2 regions of the Nodularia harveyana UHCC-0300 genome follow, and region 2 is predicted to be linked to the other one. Evidence: predicted binding sites of a transcription regulator. Region 2 holds the regulator's gene; the other holds the start of a gene.
The links. Region 2 encodes NtcA, which controls nitrogen genes in cyanobacteria. Its sites were predicted from a motif close to TNTGTANNNNNNNNTACANA; they were not measured.

Region 1: a site for NtcA is predicted at 1,635-1,654, ahead of VB620_RS09925 (cell division protein SepF). Genes of this name have one in related genera too.

Annotation. Positions count from the first base shown of each region.
Region 1 is NZ_JAYGHG010000012.1:72,170-76,388, reverse strand. Features, by position in the region: gene VB620_RS09940 (energy-coupling factor transporter transmembrane component T family protein) at 1-154, shown strand, start outside; gene pipX (transcriptional coactivator PipX) at 450-728, shown strand; gene VB620_RS09930 (YggS family pyridoxal phosphate-dependent enzyme) at 725-1,393, shown strand; gene VB620_RS09925 (cell division protein SepF) at 1,758-2,360, shown strand; gene proC (pyrroline-5-carboxylate reductase) at 2,484-3,296, shown strand; gene VB620_RS09915 (DEAD/DEAH box helicase) at 3,738-4,219, shown strand, end outside.
Region 2 is NZ_JAYGHG010000029.1:22,828-27,046, forward strand. Features, by position in the region: gene fabI (enoyl-ACP reductase FabI) at 87-863, opposite strand; gene ntcA (global nitrogen regulator NtcA) at 1,239-1,910, shown strand; gene VB620_RS15885 (hypothetical protein) at 1,931-2,098, shown strand; gene VB620_RS15890 (DUF3084 domain-containing protein) at 2,101-3,507, shown strand; gene VB620_RS15895 (pre-16S rRNA-processing nuclease YqgF) at 3,578-4,018, shown strand; gene VB620_RS15900 (DUF3146 family protein) at 4,015-4,219, opposite strand, start outside.

The sequences.
Region 1 (4,219 bases), on a different contig from region 2:
GGCTAATGCAATGATGGTGCGTGGGTTCACTAGCCCCAATGAACATGAAGTAAAATGGCATGAATTACGCCTCCAAGCTAAAGATTGGCTGGCGATCGCTATCCTCACCGTATTTTGGGGTGCTAGACTAGTTCTAGGAAATTTGCCAATCTAGTCTCCTCAACATCTTGGCTATTTTGTTCCACAATGCAATAATTATGGCAATATGGAAAGAAGCCAGAACCAAAAGACATAATGGCCTTGCTGATCTTTTGTGCAGTTCTACGTTACTAGTGCCAACCCCATCTGCCGATTCAGAAAAAGATCCAGCTTTTCATGACCGCTATTAAATAGCCAGAATCACTAACTTTCGCATCAGCTAACTCAATATTCTGGCAAAAGGGGTGTATTATCTTCTGAACATTTGTACTGGACTGCGAAAAGATATATACTCCTACCTTGACTATTAAATGAATTCAGAGAACTTAGAAACTTACATAAATCATCCAACCTGGGGTTTGCTTTATCGGATCTGTATGGTCGATGAAAACCAGGATTTATTCACTACACTTTATGCCCAACGGTTGTTTTTTTTAGTGGTCAATGACATTAAAGGCATCAAATTTCAGTCCATAGGACGTACTGAAGCCAGAATGTTGTTAGAAAATCGCTTACGTACTCTCCGCCGCAGTGGTCAATCCCAGGAGTATGATCAACTTCAAAGTGTTTTTCAACGCACATTCCAATGACAAGTTCCATTAGCGAACGCATTACTAACATCTGTGCTTCCCTACCACCTTCAGTACGGTTAATTGCTGTCAGCAAAACATTTCCGGCGGCGGACATCCGCACCGCTTATGCCGCCGGAATCCGTGATTTTGGCGAAAACCGTATCCAAGAAGCTGCCAGTAAACAAGCCGAGTTACAAGACTTACCGGATATTACCTGGCACTTTATTGGCGGGTTGCAAAGCAATAAAGCTAAAAAAGCCATTGAATTATTTGATTGGATTCACTCAGTAGATAATTTAAAACTAGCGCAGCGCTTAAATAAATTGGCGCAACAGCTAGGAGTTACTCCTCAAGTTTGTCTACAAGTGAAACTTCTCCCTGACCCCAACAAGTCTGGTTGGACTGTCCCAGAACTATTAGTGGACTTACCCGACCTCAACCAGTGTAAAACTTTACAAATTCAAGGTTTGATGACAATTCCGCCTTTAGGTTTGACCGACACTGAAATACTCAAAGTATTTAAAAGTACACAAGAATTAGCCCAAAAAATCCAGCAGCAAAACTGGTCTCACTTAAAAATGGACTCACTGTCAATGGGTATGTCAGGAGACTACCAACTGGCAGTGGAAGCTGGCGCAACGATGGTAAGATTAGGAACTATTTTATTTGGTAACCGCACTTAGGGTAAAAATCATTAATTTTTGGTTCTGCCACTAATAGCAGTAGGGATAGAATACTGAGTATTTTCGGTGTTCACTGATGCTATATCAGACATTGATTTAAATTTACCCCAGGTGACGAACCACAAAAAAATGGGGTAAAGTCATCTTTATTTCTCACAATCATTAGTCTATAATCTTGACTCATTAATTGAGTCTGAGTTAATCTACAGGCGTTCCCCAAAATATAAATTCATCAACCCTAGTTGTAGTAGAAGCTACAAATAGCGATAAAATTACTAAGCTGTCTAGACTTTGTAGCTATTCAGTCCGGCTACATTAACTCGCAGCCAAAACAATCAGGGTAAATCTTATCAGGAGCATAACAATGAACAACATATTCGGTAAACTACGAGACTTTGTAGGTCTCAATGAACCAGTGGAATACGAATACTACGACGAAGAAGCAGATACAGATGCTGGTAACTACCAAAACCTGTACCAAGAACAAAATCCTCAACCAGCACCAGCAGAAATCCCTGCTCAAAATCGACGCTGGCGAGAACCCATAACTACAATGGGTGATGATGTAGCCACAGGATCAAAGTCTACGATGGGAAATGTAATTAATATGCCAGGAGCGATCAACGGGATTTCAGAAGTATTGGTACTTGAACCGCGTACATTTGAAGAAATGCCCCAGGCGATTCAAGCCCTGAGAGAGCGTAAGTCAGTTGTGTTAAACCTGACCATCATGGACCCAGATCAAGCACAAAGAGCAGTTGATTTCGTCGCAGGTGGAACTTACGCCCTTGATGGACATCAAGAACGCATCGGAGAAAGCATCTTTTTGTTTACGCCCAGTTGTGTGCAAGTTAGCACCCAAGGCGGAGTTATTCATGAAGTACCACAAACCCCCGCTCGTCCTGCACGTCCCGCAACCAGTTCCAATCAATCCTGGGGTAACGACGTTAACCGCATGGTACAGTAACCATAAATTAGTCAAAAGTTCAGCAACCAGGATTTTTGATAATTGTACGGGCGGGTTTAACAAAATATGGTATCTTACCATCAATTAATGGTTTAAACCTGCTCTTATTGACTATATAATTGAATGACTATTAAATTTGGCTTAATTGGTGGCGGGGTAATGGGAGAAGCGCTCTTATCCCGCTTAATTGCGCGGGAAATCTATCAACCATCAGAGGTGATAGTTAGCGAACCCTTACCGACACGCCAAAGTTATTTGCGGCAGAAATATAATATAACTGTAACTTCAGATAATGGTTTAGTCTTTACAGAAGCCAGCGAAGTAGTATTTTTAGCAGTAAAACCCCAGATATTCAGTGCGATCGCCCAAGAATTAGCAGATATCCTGACGATCCAAATCTCACCCCTCGTCATCTCTATTTTAGCTGGAGTATCCTTAAGCCAACTAGAATCAGCATTTCCCCAGTTACCAGTAGTTAGAGCCATGCCCAACACCCCCGCCACAGTGGGGGCAGGAGTTACGGCTATTTGTTTAGGTGCATACACTAGCCCCAAGCATCAAAAAATAGCACATCAAGTTTTTGCAGCAGTGGGACAAGTGGTAGAAGTTTCCGAAATGCTGATGGATGCAGTCACAGGACTATCTGGTAGTGGCCCTGCTTATGTAGCTTTGATGGTAGAATCACTCGCCGATGGGGGAGTAGCCGCCGGTTTACCCAGAAGCGTCGCCAATCAACTAGCCCTACAAACTGTCTTAGGAACAGCAACACTGTTACAAGAAAACAAAGTTCACCCCGCAGAACTCAAAGATAGTGTTACCAGTCCCGGTGGTACAACAATTGCTGGTGTAGCCCAACTAGAAAAGGCAGGATTTCGCTCTGCGGTTATTGAAGCAGTAAAAGCGGCAGCACTGCGATCGCAAGAATTAGGGAAATAACAAGCAGGGGAGTGTGGGAGGTGTGGGGAGTAAAGAATTTTGGATTTTGGAGAAAGTGATTTTAGATTATACTGCAATCCAAAATCTAAAATCTAAAATCTAAAATTGATTGACTAATCCCCAATGACTAACGAAGTTGACCGAAAATAATGGGATACAAGCCCCGTCACTTCGACACGTGTTACAGTGAGCCTGCGATGCCCTGAGCCTGTCGAAGGGTCGAACTGCTCAGTGCATCGCCTTCTAGGACGGCTTTATGTTAAAATTTGGGCATAGTCGCCATAGGGCATTGGGAGACTTTAAACGGACATGGAGGGACGATAAGACCACTTGTGGCGTGTTCCAGCGAAGTGTCAAGGAATCCTCGCTTCTTTAGGACGAGGAGGTATGTCAAAACATAGCCGTTAATATAATAAAAAGTCCGGTTGCAAATTTGATTGAGTGAATTATCCCGCACCATCTCCCAAACTTGACTTAGGGTTAATATTTCCCTTTGAACTTGATCAGTTCCAACAAGATGCGATCGCGTCCCTAAATTCTGGACGTTCCGTAGTCGTCTGTGCGCCCACAGGTTCCGGCAAAACCTTAGTTGGGGAATATGCCATCTATAGAGCATTATCGCGGGGGAAACGGGTATTTTACACCACTCCCCTCAAAGCCTTGTCAAATCAGAAATTACGTGATTTCCGCGAAGAATTTGGTTACGACCAAGTGGGACTGTTAACCGGAGATATTTCCATTAACCGGGATGCACCAATTCTGGTGATGACAACAGAAATCTTCCGCAATATGCTCTATGGCACACCCATCGGGCAAGTTGGTATTTCCTTAGTAGATGTGGAAGCCGTAGTGCTAGATGAGTGCCACTACATGAACGATCGCCAACGAGGTACAGTATGGGAAGAATCAATTATCTACTGTCC
Region 2 (4,219 bases):
AGAATTTTGGATTTTGGATTTGCGATTTTAGATTGCAGTCTAATCCAAAATCTAAAATCTAAAATCTAAAATTGATTGACTAATGACTACATTCCCATAATTTCATAGCCGGCATCTACGTATATAACTTGTCCTGTAACACCACTGGCTAAATCGCTAGATAAGAAAGCAGCAGTATTACCTACTTCTTCCTGAGTGACAGTGCGACGCAGGGGCGCGACTTCTTCCACATGGTGAATCATATCTAAAATTCCGCCGACTGCTGAAGATGCTAATGTGCGTATTGGTCCGGCGGAAATGGCATTTACTCGAATATTTTGTGGTCCCAGTTCAGCCGCCAAATAACGTACACTAGACTCTAATCCGGCTTTCGCTACTCCCATAACATTGTAATTAGGAATTGCTCTCACGCCTCCCAAATATGTCAGAGTGATAATGCTACCGCCTTCTGTCATCAGGGGTTGGGCTGCACCGCTTAACTGTACTAGGGAATAAGTGCTAATTTCTAAGGCTGTTTTGAAGCCCGCTCGTGAGGTTTGGCTAAAACCACCAGTCAAATCATCTCTGTGAGCAAAGGCTAGACAATGAATGAGAATATCCAATTTTCCCCACTTATCCCGGACTGCTTCAAAGGTAGATTGTACCTGTGCGTCATCTTGGACATTACAGGGAACAAATAAGCTGGGTTTAAGAGGCTCGACCAATTCCGCCACCTTTTTTTCCATTTTGCCTCGCTCATCTGGGAGGTAGGTAATACCCAGGTTAGCTCCTGCTTTGTGCAGTTGTTGAGCAATTCCCCAGGCAATGGAACGGTTATTGGCAATCCCTGTAACTAATGCGTTTTTTCCAGTCAGATCCAGCATAGAAATTGTGAATGTGATCAATTATTAGGAGCATACTAGAATCTGACGCGAGTTTGTATTGGTTGTGCATCTTATTTGCAAAAATGATCATCAGGTGAACTGTTTTGTGAAAAGTTTTTCCAGATAATCCTGAAGATATTCTCAAGATATCGTGAATTTTTTGCTGAAAAACCTGATGACCACAACTGTGCAAGTACTTATAACAACTACTAGCTAAAAACGGCAAAAATTATGTATCATTGTGAACAAATAACTATGAAGTTATGGGTTTGAGTATAGGAATGTACAGAAAGGTTGACGGTGCTTTATTAATTTTTCAGGTGTATTCTTAGGTAATCAGTTTTTGTTTTTCCGGCATTGGGTAGGGGAAGGGAGATGATGGTGACAGAAGATAAAGCCCTAGCAAATGTATTTCGTCAAATGGCGACCGGAGCATTTCCTCCAGTTGTAGAAACGTTTGAACGCAATAAAACAATATTTTTTCCCGGCGATCCTGCTGAACGAGTTTATTTTCTTTTGAAGGGTGCTGTGAAACTTTCCAGGGTATACGAGGCAGGAGAGGAAATAACGGTAGCACTGCTACGGGAAAATAGTGTTTTTGGTGTGCTGTCATTATTGACAGGAAATAAGTCCGATAGATTTTACCATGCAGTGGCATTTACACCTGTAGAGTTACTGTCAGCGCCAATTGAACAGGTAGAGCAAGCTTTTAAGGAGAATCCAGAATTATCAATGTTGATGCTGCGAGGCCTATCTTCGCGGATTTTACAGACAGAGATGATGATTGAAACCTTAGCTCACCGCGATATGGGTTCAAGATTGGTGAGTTTTTTGTTAATTCTTTGTCGTGATTTTGGTATTCCTTGTGCAGATGGGATTACGATTGATTTGAAGTTATCTCATCAGGCGATCGCTGAAGCCATTGGTTCCACAAGAGTCACTGTCACTCGCTTATTAGGAGACTTGCGTGAGAAACAAATGATTTCTATTCACAAAAAGAAGATTACCGTGCATAAACCTGTTACCTTGAGTAAGCAGTTTACCTAAATGTAATTCAGGGAGGTGGGATGGCAAATGTTGTGTTCTGGAAAATGACACCCATAGCTGGAGGTAAATCTAAAATCATGATTAATTTCAGCTATTGCCTATCTCCCATCTTCGATCAGATGATGATTGAAAGTAGTAGGCTGTATCTGGAAGTATTCTGTCTCCGGCGCACTGTGAACGGTAGCTAAAAATGACCACCGGTTACATCCTGATAGCAGCAATTTTAATTTTGGGGGGCGTAATTGCCACTGTGGGCGATCGCATTGGTACGCGAGTTGGTAAAGCACGCCTCTCACTGTTTAATCTTCGTCCCAAAAAAACGGCTGTACTAGTAACAATATTTACGGGTGGCTTAATTTCCGCATCCACACTAGGGATCTTATTTACTGCTGATGAAGGTTTGCGGCAAGGGGTATTTGAGCTAGAAGATATTCAAAAAGACCTGAGAAACAACCGGGAACAGCTACAAATTGCTGAAACTGAAAAAAGTCAGGTAGAGAAGGAGTTAAATACGGCCAGACTCGAACAAACCAAAGCAGAGGAAGAGTTACAGGTAATTAACAAGTCCTTGCAAGCGGCGAACGCTAAACAACAAGCCACCGCAACTCAACTCCGACGAACTCAAAGCCAGTTAGGTGCAGTAGTAAATCAGTATCAACAAGCTTTAACAGAACTGCAAAGTGTTTATGATCAAAGAGAGACATTACAAGCGGCCATTGAAGAACTAAAAGCAGAACGAGAACGACTGTATACAGAAGCTAAAACAGCCATTGAAGAGGCGAAAACAGCGATTGATCAGCGCGATCGCAAAATTGCCGAACTGGATGGATTAATTAAACAACGCAATCAAGAAATTACGGCGCGAGAAGAAGTCATCGCCGTTAGGGAGTCTCGCCTCAAAGACTTAGAAAAACGGCAGAATTATTTAGAAGAAGAAGTCGCTAGGCTAGAAAAATATTATCAGTCATATCGTGACCTGCGTTTAGGTAAACTAGCACTGGTTCGCAATCAAATTCTGGCTGCAAACGTGGTTCGCGTTAATCAAGCCAGTGCAGCCCGTCAAGTGGTCATAGAACTTTTGAAAGCAGCCAACCAAAATGCCAACATTCAATTAACCGAACCTGGGGAAACTCCCTCAAATAAACAGCTTCTGCGTGTTACCGAAGACAGAATAGAAAAACTGAGTGAGCAAATTCAGGATGGTCAAGATTACGTTGTTCGGATATTTTCTGCTGGTAACTATGTCAGAGGCGAAAACCAAATAGAATTTTTTGCTGATGCAGCTCGAAATCAATTAGTCTTTTCAGAAGGCGAGATCCTAGCCACCACTAATGCCAATCCTAAAATTATGTCATCCTATCAGCTATCGCAAAGACTGGATTTGCTGATCTCCGCTTCAGAATTTCGGGCGCGTAATGCTGGAATTATTGAAGGTGTGTTGAGGGAAGGTTCTCATTTACGCTTTTTCCTACAACTAAGACAGTATGATCAACCTTTAGAAATCAAAGCGATCGCTATGGAGGATACTTATACAGCAGGACCTGTAAGAATTAAGCTGTTGGCAATCATCGACGGCAAAGTGATTTTCAGCACCTAAAATTTATAGTAAACAAGTTAAATAGCTATTAAAAATAATTAAATAATAAAATCCCCCTCCCACATCTATTATGACTTTTAGTGAATTTTCACCCACACAACCGGTTATCTTGGGCTTCGATCCGGGTAAAGATAAATGTGGTATAGCAGTCATGGGACTAGACCGGCAATTGTATTATCATCAAGTTGTCACCGCAGAAAAGGCGATCGCCACCATTGAAACCCTGCGTCAACAGTTTCCCGTTTCCTTGCTAGTCATGGGTAATCAAACCACCGCTAAACAATGGAAACAGCAACTTAGCGAAGTATTACTAGAGCAGTTAAGCATCATTTTAGTAGATGAACGGTACAGCACCTTAGAAGCACGCGATCGCTACTGGCAGATGTACCCCCCCAAAGGACTCACAAAACTCCTTCCACAAGGCATGAGACAGCCACCAAGACCCATAGATGATATAGTTGCTCTCCTTCTCATTGAAAGATACTTAAATCGCCTCACAACCAATAACTAAAGTTCAGCCCTAATAGTAAAGTCATAATCGCCTCCAGGCTCTAATTTATAGTCCTGTTGTTCTAAAAAACGACCAAGAGGCTCTTTAATCAAAGCACGACCTTGGGAGGGCTTCACAGACAGTTCTCCCCGGCGAAAATGCCATTTAAAATGCCACTCGAAGTTACCCGCACTAACTTCACCCTCAAGCAGACCGAGTGGC